DNA from 4 places in the Arthrobacter globiformis genome. Region 2 is predicted to be linked to each of the others. Evidence: riboswitches for the same ligand, from Rfam matches in the RefSeq annotation. Region 2 holds a riboswitch; each other region holds the start of a gene.
What was found. Region 2 has a riboswitch for cyclic di-AMP ahead of QFZ33_RS05655 (C40 family peptidase). Riboswitches for the same ligand answer to the same signal wherever they lie in the genome.
Positions count from the first base shown of each region.

Region 1: it holds a riboswitch for cyclic di-AMP, as region 2 does, so the genes downstream of both, QFZ33_RS00665 (C40 family peptidase) here and QFZ33_RS05655 (C40 family peptidase) in region 2, are expected to answer to the same signal.
Region 3: it holds a riboswitch for cyclic di-AMP, as region 2 does, so the genes downstream of both, QFZ33_RS05000 (hypothetical protein) here and QFZ33_RS05655 (C40 family peptidase) in region 2, are expected to answer to the same signal.
Region 4: it holds a riboswitch for cyclic di-AMP, as region 2 does, so the genes downstream of both, QFZ33_RS01655 (NlpC/P60 family protein) here and QFZ33_RS05655 (C40 family peptidase) in region 2, are expected to answer to the same signal.

Region 1 is NZ_JAUSXI010000001.1:135,129-138,673, reverse strand. It holds gene QFZ33_RS00675 (NAD(P) transhydrogenase subunit alpha) at 1-137, shown strand, start outside; gene QFZ33_RS00670 (NAD(P)(+) transhydrogenase (Re/Si-specific) subunit beta) at 134-1,507, shown strand; cyclic di-AMP (ydaO/yuaA leader) riboswitch at 1,657-1,827, shown strand; gene QFZ33_RS00665 (C40 family peptidase) at 1,832-2,779, shown strand; gene QFZ33_RS00660 (ArgP/LysG family DNA-binding transcriptional regulator) at 2,861-3,545, opposite strand, start outside.
Region 2 is NZ_JAUSXI010000001.1:1,210,265-1,213,809, forward strand. It holds gene QFZ33_RS05645 (metal-dependent transcriptional regulator) at 1-689, shown strand, start outside; cyclic di-AMP (ydaO/yuaA leader) riboswitch at 839-1,080, shown strand; gene QFZ33_RS05650 (M23 family metallopeptidase) at 1,092-1,916, shown strand; cyclic di-AMP (ydaO/yuaA leader) riboswitch at 2,053-2,223, shown strand; gene QFZ33_RS05655 (C40 family peptidase) at 2,276-2,986, shown strand; gene QFZ33_RS05660 (NlpC/P60 family protein) at 3,086-3,545, shown strand, end outside.
Region 3 is NZ_JAUSXI010000001.1:1,068,275-1,071,819, forward strand. It holds gene QFZ33_RS04990 (HAD-IA family hydrolase) at 1-210, shown strand, start outside; gene QFZ33_RS04995 (hypothetical protein) at 141-566, opposite strand; gene QFZ33_RS05000 (hypothetical protein) at 876-1,715, opposite strand; cyclic di-AMP (ydaO/yuaA leader) riboswitch at 1,719-1,874, opposite strand; gene QFZ33_RS05005 (sensor histidine kinase) at 1,979-3,545, opposite strand, start outside.
Region 4 is NZ_JAUSXI010000001.1:347,238-350,782, forward strand. It holds gene QFZ33_RS01650 (GGDEF domain-containing protein) at 1-495, shown strand, start outside; gene QFZ33_RS01655 (NlpC/P60 family protein) at 719-1,462, opposite strand; cyclic di-AMP (ydaO/yuaA leader) riboswitch at 1,466-1,630, opposite strand; gene QFZ33_RS01660 (SulP family inorganic anion transporter) at 1,811-3,313, opposite strand; gene QFZ33_RS01665 (GTP pyrophosphokinase) at 3,319-3,545, opposite strand, start outside.

The sequences.
Region 1 (3,545 bases), 1.1 Mb from region 2:
CCACGGCCAACCTGGTGGGCGGCTTTGTGGTGACGGACCGCATGCTGGAGATGTTCCGCGGCCGCAAGCCGGACAAACCGGCCCCACCCGGTGCCACGCGAGGTAAGACCAAGGAGAGCACGGAGGCCAAGCGTTGACCCTCCTGGATCCCAATGTCACCGCGCTGCTCTACCTCGCGGCGGCCGTCTTCTTCATCCTGGCGCTGAAGGGCCTTAACTCCCCGCGCACCGCCCGCCGCGGCAACCTCATCGGCGCCTTTGGTGCGCTGGTCGCCGTCATCACCGTCTTTTTCTCGACTCGGCTGGACAACGTCCCCCTGATCCTCGGCGCCATAGCGGTGGGGTCCGGCGTGGCAGCCCCCGTGGCCAGACGCGTCAAGATGACCCAGATGCCGCAGCTCGTCGCCCTCTTCAACGGGGTGGGCGGCGGCGCCGCCGCCCTCGTGGCGCTGCTGGAACTGCCGCATGCGGAGGACGCCTGGGTGCGCGTCGCCGTCGTCTTCACCCTGCTGGTGGGGGCGGTGTCCTTCGCGGGTTCCGCCGTGACGTTCGCGAAGCTGCAGGAGCTCATGACCACGCGCCCCGTGGTGTTCCCCGGCCTGCCGGTGATCATGGGCGCGGTGCTGCTTGCCGCCGTCGGTGCCGCGTCGGCCGTCGTACTGGGCGGCTCGCTGATTCTTGCGTTGCTGCTTCTGCTGCTGGGCCTGGCGGCCGGCGTGCTGCTGGTGCTGCCGGTGGGCGGCGCCGACGTGCCGATCGTCATTTCGCTGCTCAACGCCTTCACCGGCCTGGCGGTTGCGGCCTCGGGCCTGGTGCTGGGCAACGTGCTCCTGGTGGTGGCCGGCACGCTGGTGGGGGCGTCGGGCACCATCCTCACCCGGGCGATGGCCGCGGCCATGGGCCGCAGCGTGGCCGGCATCCTGTTCGGCGCGTTCCGGGGAGGTTCGACGGCGGGATCCACTGCCGTGAGCGACCGTCCGGTCCGCTCGTCCAGCCCGGAGGACGTGGCCGTGCTGCTGGGCTACGCCCAGCGCGTGATCATTGTCCCCGGTTACGGGCTGGCCGTCGCGCAGGGACAGCACACCGCGGCAGAGCTGGCGCTGGCCCTGGAGTCCCGGGGTACCCGCGTGGACTTCGCCATCCACCCGGTGGCGGGGCGCATGCCCGGGCACATGAACGTGCTGCTCGCCGAGGCCAACGTGCCTTACGAGTCGCTCAAGGAAATGGGTGAGATCAACGCCGAGTTCCGCACCGCCGACGTCGCGCTGGTGGTGGGCGCGAACGACGTCGTGAACCCCGCGGCCAAGACCACCGCCGGCTCACCGATCTACGGGATGCCGATCCTTGAGGTGGCGGACGCACGGCAGGTGGTGTTCCTTAAGCGCTCCATGCGCCCCGGGTTCGCCGGGATCGAGAACGACCTCATGTTCGAGCCGCAGACCACCCTGCTGTTCGGCGACGCAAAGGAGTCCCTGACGAAGGTGCTGGGCGCGGTGAAGGCCCTCTAGGGTGCAGCATCCGGGGTTTGTCCACACGCTCTCCGACACACCCTCGTTACTGAAATGTGACTTTTGGTGCACAAGTGCGATAGCCTCGGCCGGTGCCCTGGTTCCGCTCAGGGCATTCCCGGGCAGAATGCCGAGCCCTGCCGCTGACCGGGATCCGTTCGCTATGACCAACAGGCAGGGACGGGGGAACCACCTTAGTACCGGCCTTGCGCGCCAAGGCCTAGGGGTTAAGTCCAGACGCTTCGCCTAGAGGCGGGCAGGACCGGGTGACTCCCATCCGAACCCGACAGCTCACCCCGCAGGCATGGGAGAGGCAAATCAACCATGTCACGTAAGTCCATATCCGCACGCCATCGCGCCACCCCAACGACGTCCATCGCCCTGCAGGGCCTGTCGTATTCCCTTAAGTCCAACGCGGCCTCGGTTGCCAAGCCGGCGGCCGCCGCCGCCGTCGCTTCCGGACTTCTTTTCGGCGCCGGAGCACCCGCACACGCTGGTGCCTACGCTCCGGAGACGCCGGACGCTGCCGCTGCACAGTCGGCGACCGCCCCGGCCGCTGCTGCTGTGCAGTCCGCCGCTGGCCAGGCGCTGGCAGCCCCGGCCGCACCGGCGGCCCCCGCCCCGGCAAGCGGAGGATCTGCTGTTGCCGGCGCGTCGCACACCGTTGTGCCCGGTGACACCCTTGGTGCCATCGCAGCACGCCACGGAGTCAGCCTCGATACTCTTCTCGCAGAGAACGGCCTGTCCCTGGCGTCTGTCATTTACCCCGGTGACCAGATCCTCATCCCGGGACCAGGTGCAGCTGCAGCTCCCGCGGCTCCGGCAGCACCGGCCGTACCTGCGGCTCCGGCAGCCCCGGCTGCCCCCGCGCCCGCCGGCATGGGAATCTACAACGCCTCCGCGTCGATAACGCCGGCAGCAGCAACCGCTCCGACAGCGGCTGCAACCCAGTCAGCCAGCGGCGTGGGCGCAGCCATTGTGGCCTCTGCCCGGGCGCAGCTCGGCGCCACCCAGGACTGCACCATCTTGGTGGAACAGGCACTGCGCTCGGTCGGCAAGTCGGTCGGTGACCTCGCGCCCACGCAGTTCCACCAGTACGGCACCCCGGTCTCCGCCCCGCAGCCCGGTGACCTGATGATCAGCGCCGGACACGTCGGCGTCTACATCGGCAACGGGCAGGCCATCAGCAGCGGCATGAACGGCGTCAACGAAACCATCGTGCACCCGGCCTCCTGGCTCACCGGCTCCACCTACGTGCGGGTGAACGTCTAACAGCGGGTGAACGCCTGAGGGCGGTACGAAACACACAGCAGCGGCGGGTGCATCAGCACCCGCCGCTGCTGTGTTTGGTGGCTAGTTTTGGTGTGGTGGCAGGTCTTGGGCGGCGCGGACGACGGCGTTCGTCACCTCCGCGAGGCCCGGCGAGTCCAGTGTCCACACCTGCCAGTAGAGGCGTAGGTCCTCGCTCCACGCCGGGTCGAGTTCCACGAGTGAGTTCTCCTGGTCCTGCTGGTCCGGCACCATGCCCCAGCCCAGGCCGGCATGAATCGATTCGACGTACTGGACTGAATCGGGAATGAAGTGCTGTGGGGGAGTGGCATCGGGCGCGATGCGCGCGAGGACAGCGAGCTGGTGGGTGTCCTTCCTGTCGTACTGCATGACCGGGGCGACGGCGAGGGCTTCCGGGGTGGGGCCGTCGGGGAACCAGCGCGCTGCAAACTCGCGCGACGCCTTGGCCCTGTACACCATGGTGCCGAGAGCGCGAATCGTGCACCCCTGCACCGGTCGGGGATCAGCGGTGATCGCGCCTACTGCGTCGCCGGACCGCAGGAGGTCGGCTGTGGCATGCTCGTCGTCGCGCAGCAGCTCAAGGGCCACCCGGCCGCCGAGCGCGATCTCCCGGTAGGCCGCCGGCAGCCACGTCGCTATCGAGTCCGCATTAGCCACGATGGGAACCCTCAGCCGCTCGGCGCTCGGCCGCCTGCCGTCGTTCCTCTCCGTAGGTTCTGGCCCGCGCAGGCCAAGGACCGCCTCGTCG
Region 2 (3,545 bases):
ATCTGATCGACACCACGGAGATGTACCTTCGCACCATTTTGGAGCTGGAGGAAGAGAACATCGTGGCGCTTCGGGCACGCATTGCCGAACGTCTCCGCCACTCAGGCCCCACCGTTTCGCAGACCATCGGCAGGATGGAGCGGGACGGCCTCGTCGTCGTCTCCGGCGACCGCCACCTTGAACTGACCGAGGTGGGCCGCAAGCGCGCCACCGAGGTCATGCGCAAGCACCGCCTCGCCGAGCGCCTCCTCGCGGACGTGATCGGCCTGGACTGGGCCTACGTCCATGACGAGGCCTGCCGGTGGGAACACGTCATGAGTGAACGGGTGGAGCGCAGGATCTACGAACTGCTCGACCACCCCACGGAGTCCCCCTACGGCAACCCGATTCCCGGCCTGGCCGCACTCGGCGGGCAGCCCGCCCGCCCGTTCTCGGACGGCGTGGTGAACCTGCTCGACGCCATGACCAGCTACGGCCCGGAATCCAAGGTCACCGTCAGCCGCCTCGCGGAACCCATCCAGGTGGAGCCGGAACTGCTCCTCCAGCTCGATGAGGGCGGGATCCGGCCGGGCGCCGCCGTCTCGCTTGAACGTGTGGGGGAGTACATTTCTGTCCGCGTGCCCGGGTTTGAGGGCGCCCTTGAGCTGCCGCCGGAAGTCGCTGCGCACGTGTTCGTGCGCGTGGACTAGCTCCCAAAGGCGCCAGGCCGGATGCCGCCGTCCTGTCTGACATCTGCAGGCAGGATGACCTACCACTTGTGCACAGTGAATATAACGGAATTATTACTGCGCCCCTTAATCATCTATAGTTAAACGGCAACGCCGATGCACAAGCGTTACCTGATCTGGAGCCGAACCTTGCCAGCAGATCAGTAGCACGAGTCACCCACTGGCAGGGGCGGGGGAACCACAACCGGCTGTTCTTACAGCCTTGGGGTGAAGTCCGCAGCAGCAAGTCTCTTCCGCAGAAGGAATCCTCCCGGGATACCCCTGTGCCGGAATGGCTTGTTATGGCGGGCCGGGTCCGAACTCTCTGACCCGAATCCGACAGCTAACTTCGCAGGCTATCCAGAGAGGAAGCAGTACTTGTCCATGCAGAATGCCCGGGGCCGCCGCCGCGCGACCGGTCCCGCTCCTGAGCCGCGCCTCGCGGAGGCCATTGCCGCGGACCGCCCCCGGGACGCCCAGCGTGAAGCGCGCCGCCGCCGTCGGGGTCCGTTCCGGCAGGTTACGGATTTCGCCTCGGCCAGTGGCGTCGGGCAAAAGGCTGGAGTGGCCCTTGCCGCCACCGGCCTGCTGCTGACCGTGACTGTTCCCGCGACCAGCCCCGTCCTGGCTGCCGGAGAGCAGCAGGGAGGGGCATCCGCGTCCGCCGCCTCACCGGCCCAGCCGAAGGTCTCCGCGGAAGCGGCAGCAAAGATCGACTTCAGCCGCACGTCCGTCTCCACCACCGGTGACCCGGACGGAAAGCTCAAGCAGCTCCTGAGTGCCCAGTCGGCCGGGAGTATCAAGCGTGCGGCTTCGGTGGGCACCCTGGGCGGGCCGCTGACCACGCTGGTCAAGTCCTCTCCGTTCGGTTACCGGGTCAGCCCGATCACCGGCGGCGCCGGCGAGTTCCACCGCGGCCAGGACTTCGCCGCCCAGTGCGGCACGCAAGTGCTTGCTGCTGCCAGCGGCAAGGTCACCTTCTCGGGCTGGCATCCGTACGGGGGAGGCAACCGCGTGGTCATCGACCACGGCAACGGCTTGGAGACCACGTACAACCACCTGTCGTCCTCCAGCGTCGAGGTTGGCCAAAAGGTCACCCGCGGTGAAGCGATCGCCCTCAGCGGGACCACCGGCGCGTCCACCGGCTGCCACCTCCACTTCGAGGTGATGGTCAACGGGGATGTCGTTGATCCCACCGGCTGGCTCTGAGCCCAGTCGAGTGAGCACTCTCATTCCTGTGACACGCCGTGACCTGAATGTGACATTAGCTCCGAACTGCTGTACCGTCTAAACCGCGTCAACTTTTCCGAAGTTGACGCTCTTGAGTGGATTGCCTAGCTCTGCCACCGCTCAAGGTCCGTTCGCATTACATCGTCTGGCAGGGGCGGGGGAACCAATTTTGGTCTTCGCAAGAAGGCCTTGGGGTTAAGTCGCAAAGCTTCTCAGGAAGCGGAGCGGCCGGGTGCACTCCCATCCGAATCCGACAGCTCACCTCGCAGGCATTGGGAGAGGCTACCTTCGTGTCTTCACGCCACAATGCCGCGCGCCACCGCGCGCAAACGGTTCGTATGAACCCCTTGGACTCCGTGTCCAAGGCGGTTAGCGCCAATGCCGGCACAGTTGGTCGCCAGGCAGCTGTTATCGCAGCCGCTTCAGGTCTCATCCTGAGCGTTGGCATGCCTGCCAACGCAGCCGACGCCAACATTGGTGTTTCCGCCTCCTCGGAGACCGGATCCCAGGCCGCGCAGCTTGCTGTGACGGCCGCGCCAACCGCCACTGTCACCTTCGAGCGTCCTGCCGTCACCACGGTGGCCGCCCCGGTCGCCGAAACCATTGCTCCGCAGTCGAGCGATGAGGGCCCGGCGGGCGACGCAGGCCAGGCCAGCGACGAGAGCGCCGGTGCGGCCCAGGCCGTCACCGCCAAGTCCACCGATGGTGCGGCCTCCGCCGCAGCGTCAGGGCTGGCTGCGATCGCGTACACCGGCATCGGCAACCCGTACGTCTGGGGCGGCACAACCCCCAGCGGCTGGGACTGCTCCGGCTTCACCCAGTGGGTTTACGCTCAGGCAGGCATCAGCATTCCCCGTGTCAACGCGTGGAACGCCATGAAGCCCACTTCGACGCCTGCTCCCGGCGACCTGGTCATGCAGAACGGCGGCGCCCATGTGGGCATCTACGTCGGCAACGGCATGATGATCAGCGCGCTGAACCCCTCGGACGGAACGCTCCTGCACGCGGTGTCCGCCACGGGCACGTCCTCCTTCTTCACCCTTCGCTAAAAATCCGATTCGAGACGGGCCGGCTTACCCCCAAGATGCCGGCGCGTCGATAACCCACGCCTGCTACCGCGGTCCGTGGAACACGAAAGAGAGAAATTAATGACTACACGTGCGACCATTGCACGCCACCGCGCCGAGGTCACCAAGACCAACTCGCTGGCTGTCATTGCCAAGGCCGTCGGCGACAACGCCGGTGGCATGGGCCGCCAGGCGGCAGTTATCGCTGCTGCTTCCGGTCTTGTCCTGACCAGCGGCATCGCCGCCAACGCTGCTGAAACCAACGTTCAGCGCGAATCCGCCGCAGCTTCCACCCTGGAAGTCGAGTCCGCTGCACCGGCCGCCATCTCCGCTGCATCCAGCATCGCGATCTCCTACGAGAAGCCTGCTGTCTCCACCGCCCCGGCTCCCGTCGTCGAGGCCCCCAAGCCTGTCGTCAAGGTCCAGGAAGCGGCTCCCGCCGTTGAGGCTGCTCCGGTTGCTGAAGCCGCACCCGCAGTCCAGGCCACGGCCGCCGTCGAAACCGCTGCCCCGGCAGCGCCGAAGACCACTGCCGCCAGCG
Region 3 (3,545 bases), 140 kb from region 2:
CTGGGGGCCGACCCCTCGGAGGCAGTGGTTTTCGAGGACGCTCCTGCAGGCATCGCCGCAGGAGTCGCAGCCGGCATCCGGACCGTCGCGGTGGGCCCGAACACCGGCGTCCTTCCCGACGGCGTGCTGCACATTCCGGACTACACCGCCGTTACCGCCTCGGTGGAAACCGGCCAGGACGGACGCCCGGCGGTCTTCCTGCGGCTGTAGTCAGCACCTGTCAGGACAGGTCGTAGACCGTGACGCCCCCGATGGTCTCGGCCTGGAAGGTGGCCGCCACCCGTGCTCGCGTTGTCTGCAACGGTAATGCGGAACGAGTGCGGGAATGTGCCGCGCAAGTAGGCGTGGAGCCGGCGCAGGCACTCCTCCAGGTCGCGTTCCTCGTTGTAAACCGGGATGGTCACGTCCAGGACCGGTTCCGTGGTGGCGGTGTCAATGGGCGCCCGCCGCGTGTGCCGGGTCTGCGCCGGGGCAGGTCCGGCCGCGCCGGCTCTCTGGAGCGCATGCGGCTGGGTGCGCAGCGGTGGGTGCGGCGGGGTTCCGGAGGCCCGGTCAGTGATGGTCATGGCTCAACAGTGGCCGCCGCTGTCATGAGGGTTTTAGGGCCGAGCTGTGCGGGGGCTGTGGAAGTGACTTCGACGCTCGCCTGCCGTCAGCATCAGCTGTGATTGCCGTTTTTCTGCGCCACCCTGCATGGTTGCCGCCGGTGTGGTGGACGCCGAGGCTTGCTTTCTGCACCACTTTGCCTGCGGCAGGAAGATCAGCGACGCAGAAGGGCCCCGGATCCGTGCGGATCCGGGGCCCTCGGCACCTAGGCGGTCAGCCTAAAGCGGTGCAAAAATGTTCGTCGTCAGCCCGATTGGCCGCGGGAACGCTCAGTACCAGTTGTGGGCGAGGTGCCAGTTCAGCGCACCGCACGGGGAGTTGTAGCGCTCCTGGATGTAGTCCAGGCCCCAGTTGATCTGGGTGCGGTAGTTGGTGCGGTAGTCCGCCCCGGCGGTAGCCATCTTCTCGGCGGGCAGTGACTGGACGATGCCGTAGGCGCCGCTGCTCGCGTTGGTGGCCGTCGTGCGCCATTCCGATTCCTTGGTCCAGAGCCGCTTCAGGCACTGCATCTGGTCAGCCGACCAGCCGAAGGACCCCAGCTTGCTGGCCGCGTAGGCCTGCGCGCCGGCGGGATCGTTCAGGGCCACAGGCGCAGCGGCCTTCGCGGGGGCAACCTTCGCGGGGGCAACCTTGGCGGCGGGAGCCGGGGCAGCCTTGGCGACGGGAGCAGCCTTGGGCGCGGCAGCCTTGGTGGCCGCCTTCGGAGCGGCCGCCTTGGGCGCCGCGGTCTTGGCGGCAGCCTTCGGCGTGGCTTTGGCGGTCGCCTTGGTTGCCGACTGCGGAGCGATGGACGCCGCGGAGGGCGCGGGCAGGGCGGAGATGAGCGTCTTGTCGAAGCTCAGGGTCTGCCCGGCGTCAGCGGTGGTGGCGGTCGTCTGAGCGGCGGAAGGCGTAGCCTGCTCGGCTGCCTGGCCTGCGGCGCCGACGCCAACGAGCACGGCTGCGGCAGTGGTTAGGACCGCTGCCCGGCGCCCGAAGGACGGAAGGCTTGCGGTCAAGCGGCCCCAGGCCGTCGCAGGCCGGGCCGGCTCTGCACGGTGACGGGAAATCTTGTGGTCAGACTGCTGGGAGGCGCGATCAGGGCGCGCCTGTGCCTTGAATTCAGACATGGTTGATTGCCTCTCAACACCTGCGGAGTTAGCTGTCGGGTTCGGATGAGGTCATCCGGCCGCACGGAAAATTCACGTGTCGGCTTCACCCCAAGGGCTGATGCGGAAAGCCCGGGACTCTGGTTCCCCCGCCTCTGCCTGAACTAGCGGAATCCGGGAAGCGGCAGAGCTGGGCGTCAATCCGGACATGCAGCTCTAGTGGCGGCTGCACGCTATCGACGGTACAGGAGGCTTTTGATTAAGTCACATTTAGGTAACGGAGGTCACGACGACGGCGCGGCGCCTTGCATGGGCAGCCGGACAGCAAATTCAGTCCGTCCCGGCCGGGACATGACCTCCACCGTGCCGCCGTGAGCCTCCGCGATGGACTGCACGATGGACAGGCCCAGGCCGCTGGTTCCTTCTGCCGGCGCAACCCCCGATTCCCCCTGCGAAGCCGCGGCACGGAGGGCCGTTTGCGCGCCTGCGCCGCCGGTAGAGGAACCCTTCGCCGTCGCGGATGCAGGCGCCAGGGGCGCCTGCGCCGGGGTCGCACGGGACGCGTCTGCGCGGGCGAAGCGCGCGAAGACCTTGTCCACAAATTCGGGCGGGATGCCGGCGCCGTCGTCCGTGACCATAATCACAGCGCTGCCGTCCGCCGACCGGATCACGCTGGTGGTCACCGTGGTGCCGGGCGGCGTGTGCTTGCGGGCATTGGAGAGAAGGTTGACGAGGACCTGGTGCAGCTGTGAGGCATCGCCCCGGACCGACACAGGTTCCTCGGGAAGGTCGAGGTGCCACGCCCGGTCCGGTGCCATGACTTTTTCGTCGCTGACGGTCTCAATCACGAGCTGCGTAAGGTCCACGTCGCTGAGCTTGGGCGGCTGGCCCTCGTCGAGCCGGGCCAGCAGCAGGAGGTCCTCCACCAGGGCGGTCATCCGTTCCGACTGGCTCTGCACGCGTGCCAGGGACCGCTGCCCGTCCGGAGTGAACTTTTCGGTCATGCGCATCAGCTCGGTGTAGCCGCGGATGGCCGTGAGCGGAGTGCGGAGCTCATGGGAGGCGTCCGCCACGAACTGCCGCACCTTCATTTCGCTTTCCTGCCGCGCTTCCAGCGCGTTGGAGACGTTGTCCAGCATCTGGTTCAGGGCGTGACCCACGCTGCCCACTTCGGTGCCGGGATGGGCGTTCGACGGCGGGACGCGGACGGCGAGTGCCACCTCACCGGCGTCCAGCGGCAGGCGAGACACCTGGGTGGCCACCTCGGAGAGCTGCTTCAGGGGTTTCATGGTGCGGCGGATGAGCACCGTCCCGGCAAGGCCGATCAGCACAAGGCCGCCCAGCGAGACGATGGTGATGGTCCACACGAGCGACGTCAGGGTGTTCTGCTTTTCCGCGAGCGGGAGCCCGGTGACTATCACGTCGCCGTAAGGCGCCTGGGCGGCGACCAGGCGGTAGGTGCCAGAGGACAGGGTGCGTTCGACGGGCACGCCGTCGCGTCGGAGCGCCAGGAGGACCTGGTCGTCCGCTGCCGACAGCGAGGCGACGGTGGCGTCCGTGGCAATGAAACCTGCACTGATGACGATACCGTCCTCGATCCGGGCCGTCACGGTGCCTACGCGCTGGCCGCGGGCGCCCAGCGGATCGGGCTTGGTGCCAGGATTGCCCTGCGGTGGCCGGCCGAACTCGCTGGAGCGGTGCGCCGCATCCGAGAGCTGCTTGTCCAGCTGCTGGGTCAAATAGGAGTCCATCGAGGCGTAGCTGAACAGGCCGATCGCGCCGCAAATGGCCACCAAAAGCGCCATGGCAACGAGGACCAGGCGCGTGCGGAGGTGCCAGGTGTCCGGCTTC
Region 4 (3,545 bases), 860 kb from region 2:
CTGCGCACGGTCGCCACCCAGGACGGGCTCACTGGCCTGCTTAACCGCGGCGCCTTCCTGGAGGCGGCAGCCGAAGAACTGGAACGCAGCAAGGCCGCCAGCAGCGGCGGCTCGCTGATCCTCGCAGACCTGGACCACTTCAAGTCAGTAAACGACACCTTCGGCCACGCGGCGGGCGACCTTGCACTGCGGGCCTTTGCCCAGGCGTGCAGCGCGTCGGTTCGGTCCACGGACGTTGCCGGGCGCTACGGCGGCGAGGAGTTCATCCTCCTGCTTCCCGGTGCGGGCCCAAAGAGCGCGGAAATCATTGCGGGTGAAATCAGCAGGAGGCTGGCAGAGCAGCACATCCCTGAAGTGTTGCGGATGCCGACCGTCAGCTACGGCATTTCCACCTACAACGCGAAAACCGCTGACCTCGACGAGGTGATCGCGGCTGCCGACGTCGCTCTTTATGAAGCCAAATCACAGGGGCGGAACCGCACGGTCAGGGGCTGAAGCGGAGATGCGCGGAGCTTCTGCCTCTTAAGGCAGGCACCGGATCCGGAATGCATGGGGGACAATCCGGACCCGGCGATCCTGACTCGCAGCCGGAGTCTGCGGTCTTTCATCAGGCATAGCCAGTGTGTTCCCCCCTCCTTGTAGAAAAGTGGGAGCACCTTGGGGGTGGCCGTGTTCCGCCGCCCCCAAGGCAGCGGAACACGGCGGTTTCTCAGCTCTGTTAGGCCGCGCGCACGAATGTGACAGGACCAGTGGCCGTGAGCCAGGACAGCGGGTGGGCCATGGTGGCGTTGATGCCGTTCATGCCGCCGCTGATCACCTTGCCGCCGCCGGCGTAGATGGCCACGTGGCCGGACTGCACAATCATGTCACCGGGCTGCGGGGTGGAGACGACCCTGCCGTGGCTCAGGAACTGCATCGGCGCGAGGTCACCCACGCGGATGCCGGCGGCGCCGAGGGCCTTCTCCACCATGGCGGTGCAGTCCTGCGTGATGCCGATCTGGGCATAGGCGGACGCCAGCATCGTGGCATTGACGCCTGCAGCGGCCTTGACGGGCGCCTTAGGTGCGGGAGCCGCAGCCTTGATGGTGACCTTCGGTGCGGGTGCGGCTGGCGCGGCTGCAGCCTTGGCGGGCGCAGCAGCCGGGGCGGCAGTGACGGAGGCGGCAGGTGCCGTAGCCGTCTTGACCGCAGGCTTCGCGGCCGGCTTTTCGACGACGACGGGGGCCGCCACCACGGGAGCCGGGGCCGACTTGACGGCGGGGCGTTCAAACTCGATCTTGACGCTGGAAGCGGCACTGAGGGGAGTCTGAGTCTGGCCAGCCGTCGCGGGGGCGGCGGCGGGAGCCTGGGCCTGCTGGGCCGGAGCGTTAGCGGCATTGGCCGCGACGCTGCCGGTGAAGGCCAGGCCGGATGCTGCAAGGATGGCCGCAGCACGGCGGCCAGAAATAAAGCGGAACGACATGAAGAAGCCTCTCCCGATGCCTGCGAGGTGAGCTGTCGGATTCGGATGGGAGGCACCCGGCCGCGGTCCTGAGCGTGGTCAGGAACTGCGCGGCTTCACCCCAAGGCCCGCTTCAAGCAGGCCGAAAGTGGTTTCCCCGTCTCTGCCGGACATGGGTTTTCGATTGGTTCCTCGGGCTGCGGCAGAGTTAGGCAATCAGCGCGGGAGTGCCTCATCGGTGAAAAAGGCACGTTTTCCACCGTACGGGAGGCCTTCCTCAATGTCACATTAAGGTAACGGGGCCGTGTCGTTTATTTCCACTTGCCCCGCTTGAGGTAGGGGGCCGAGGGCTGATTAGTGTGTTGAAAGTCACTCGGTTGCGTTGAGTTTCCCGGCGAGCCGTTCCCGCATCTGGATGCTGGCCGAGTTAAGGCCGATCAATTCCACCTCACGGCCGTGCCGGCGGTACTTCTCGGTGACCGCGTCCAGCACGGCGATGGTGGAGGCATCCCACAGGTGCGAGGCGTGCAGGTCGATCACTACGCCGTGGATGTCCGGCTCGGCGTCGCGGGCGTAGTCGAACTGCGTGTAGAGATCGTTGGAAGAGGCGAAGAACAGTTCGCCGTCCACCGTGTAGGTGGCCATCGTCAGGCCGTTGAGCTCCACTTCCGTCCGCTCCACGGTGGCGAAATGGGCCACCCGGCGCGCGAACATCGCCATCGCCGCCAGCACCCCGACGCCGACGCCGATCGCCAGGTTGTGAGTGACCACCACCGTGCCCACGGTGATCAGCATGACGGCGGTTTCCGACTTGGGCATCCGCTTTAGGGTGGCGGGTGCAATCGAGTGCCAGTCAAAGGTGATGGCCGAGATGAAGATCATCACGGCCACGAGGGCGGCCATGGGGATGAGGCCCACGATGTCGCCCAAGGTGACTACCAGCACCAGCAGGAAGACGCCCGCGAGGAATGTGGAAACCCGGCTCCGGGCGCCGGAGCCCTTGACGTTGATCATTGTCTGCCCGATCACCGCGCAGCCGCCCATGCCGCCCAGGAACCCGGTGACGATGTTGGCCACGCCTTGGCCCCAGGATTCGCGGGTCTTGTTGGAGCGGGTATCGGTGATGTCGTCCACCAGCTTGGCAGTCATCAGGGATTCCAGCAGCCCCACGAGCGCCATGGACAGCGAGAACGGTGCGATGGTTTGGAAGGTTTCCCACGTCACAGGCACATTCGGGATGAACAGCGTGGGCAGGCTTTCCGGCAGTTGGCCCTTGTCCTGGACGGTGGGGACGTCGATCCCGGCGACCACGGCGAGGACCGTCAGGAGGACGATGGCCACCAAAGGTGACGGCACCGCCGTCGTAATCCGGCGGAAGCCGATGACGATCAGCAGGCCCACGGCGGCCAGTGGATAGACGGGCCAGGGAACCCCGATCAGTTCCGGCAGTTGGGCCATGAACACGAGGATGGCCAGCGCGTTCACGAAGCCCACCATCACCGAGCGCGGGATGAATCGCATGAGCCGTGTGACGCCCAGGACTGCGAGCAGGATCTGGAAGACCCCGGCGAGGATTACCGCGGCGATCAGGTGGTCCAGTCCGTGGCTGCGCATCAGCGGCGCGATCACCAGCGCGACGGCGCCGGTTGCGGCCGAGATCATGGCGGGCCTGCCGCCCATAAAGGAGATGGTCACCGCCATGGTGAAGGAGGCGAACAGCCCAATTCTCGGGTCCACTCCGGCGATCACGGAGAATGCGATGGCTTCCGGAATGAGGGCGAGGGCCACCACCAGTCCGGCGAGGGCCTCGGTCTTGAGGCGCCGCGGGGAACGGAGTGTGGCCCGGACGGACTGGAGCTGTTCGGGCTTCATAAACTCTATTTCTTGGTCTGGCGGTAGCGCTCGATCTGCTTCAGCCGCCGCAGGAGGCTGTCGCGCCGCGGGTGGGGGACGGCGTCGGGCGCCTCGGCGGTGAGGTCGATGTGTTTGGTGCCGTACTGCCACAGCAGGAGGTCATCCAGCAGGCGGTCCGGGCCGGGGGAGTAGCGGTGGTCCAGGGCCCTGCGGACCTCGGTGATCCGGTTGGCGCTGAGCAGTCCGGCAA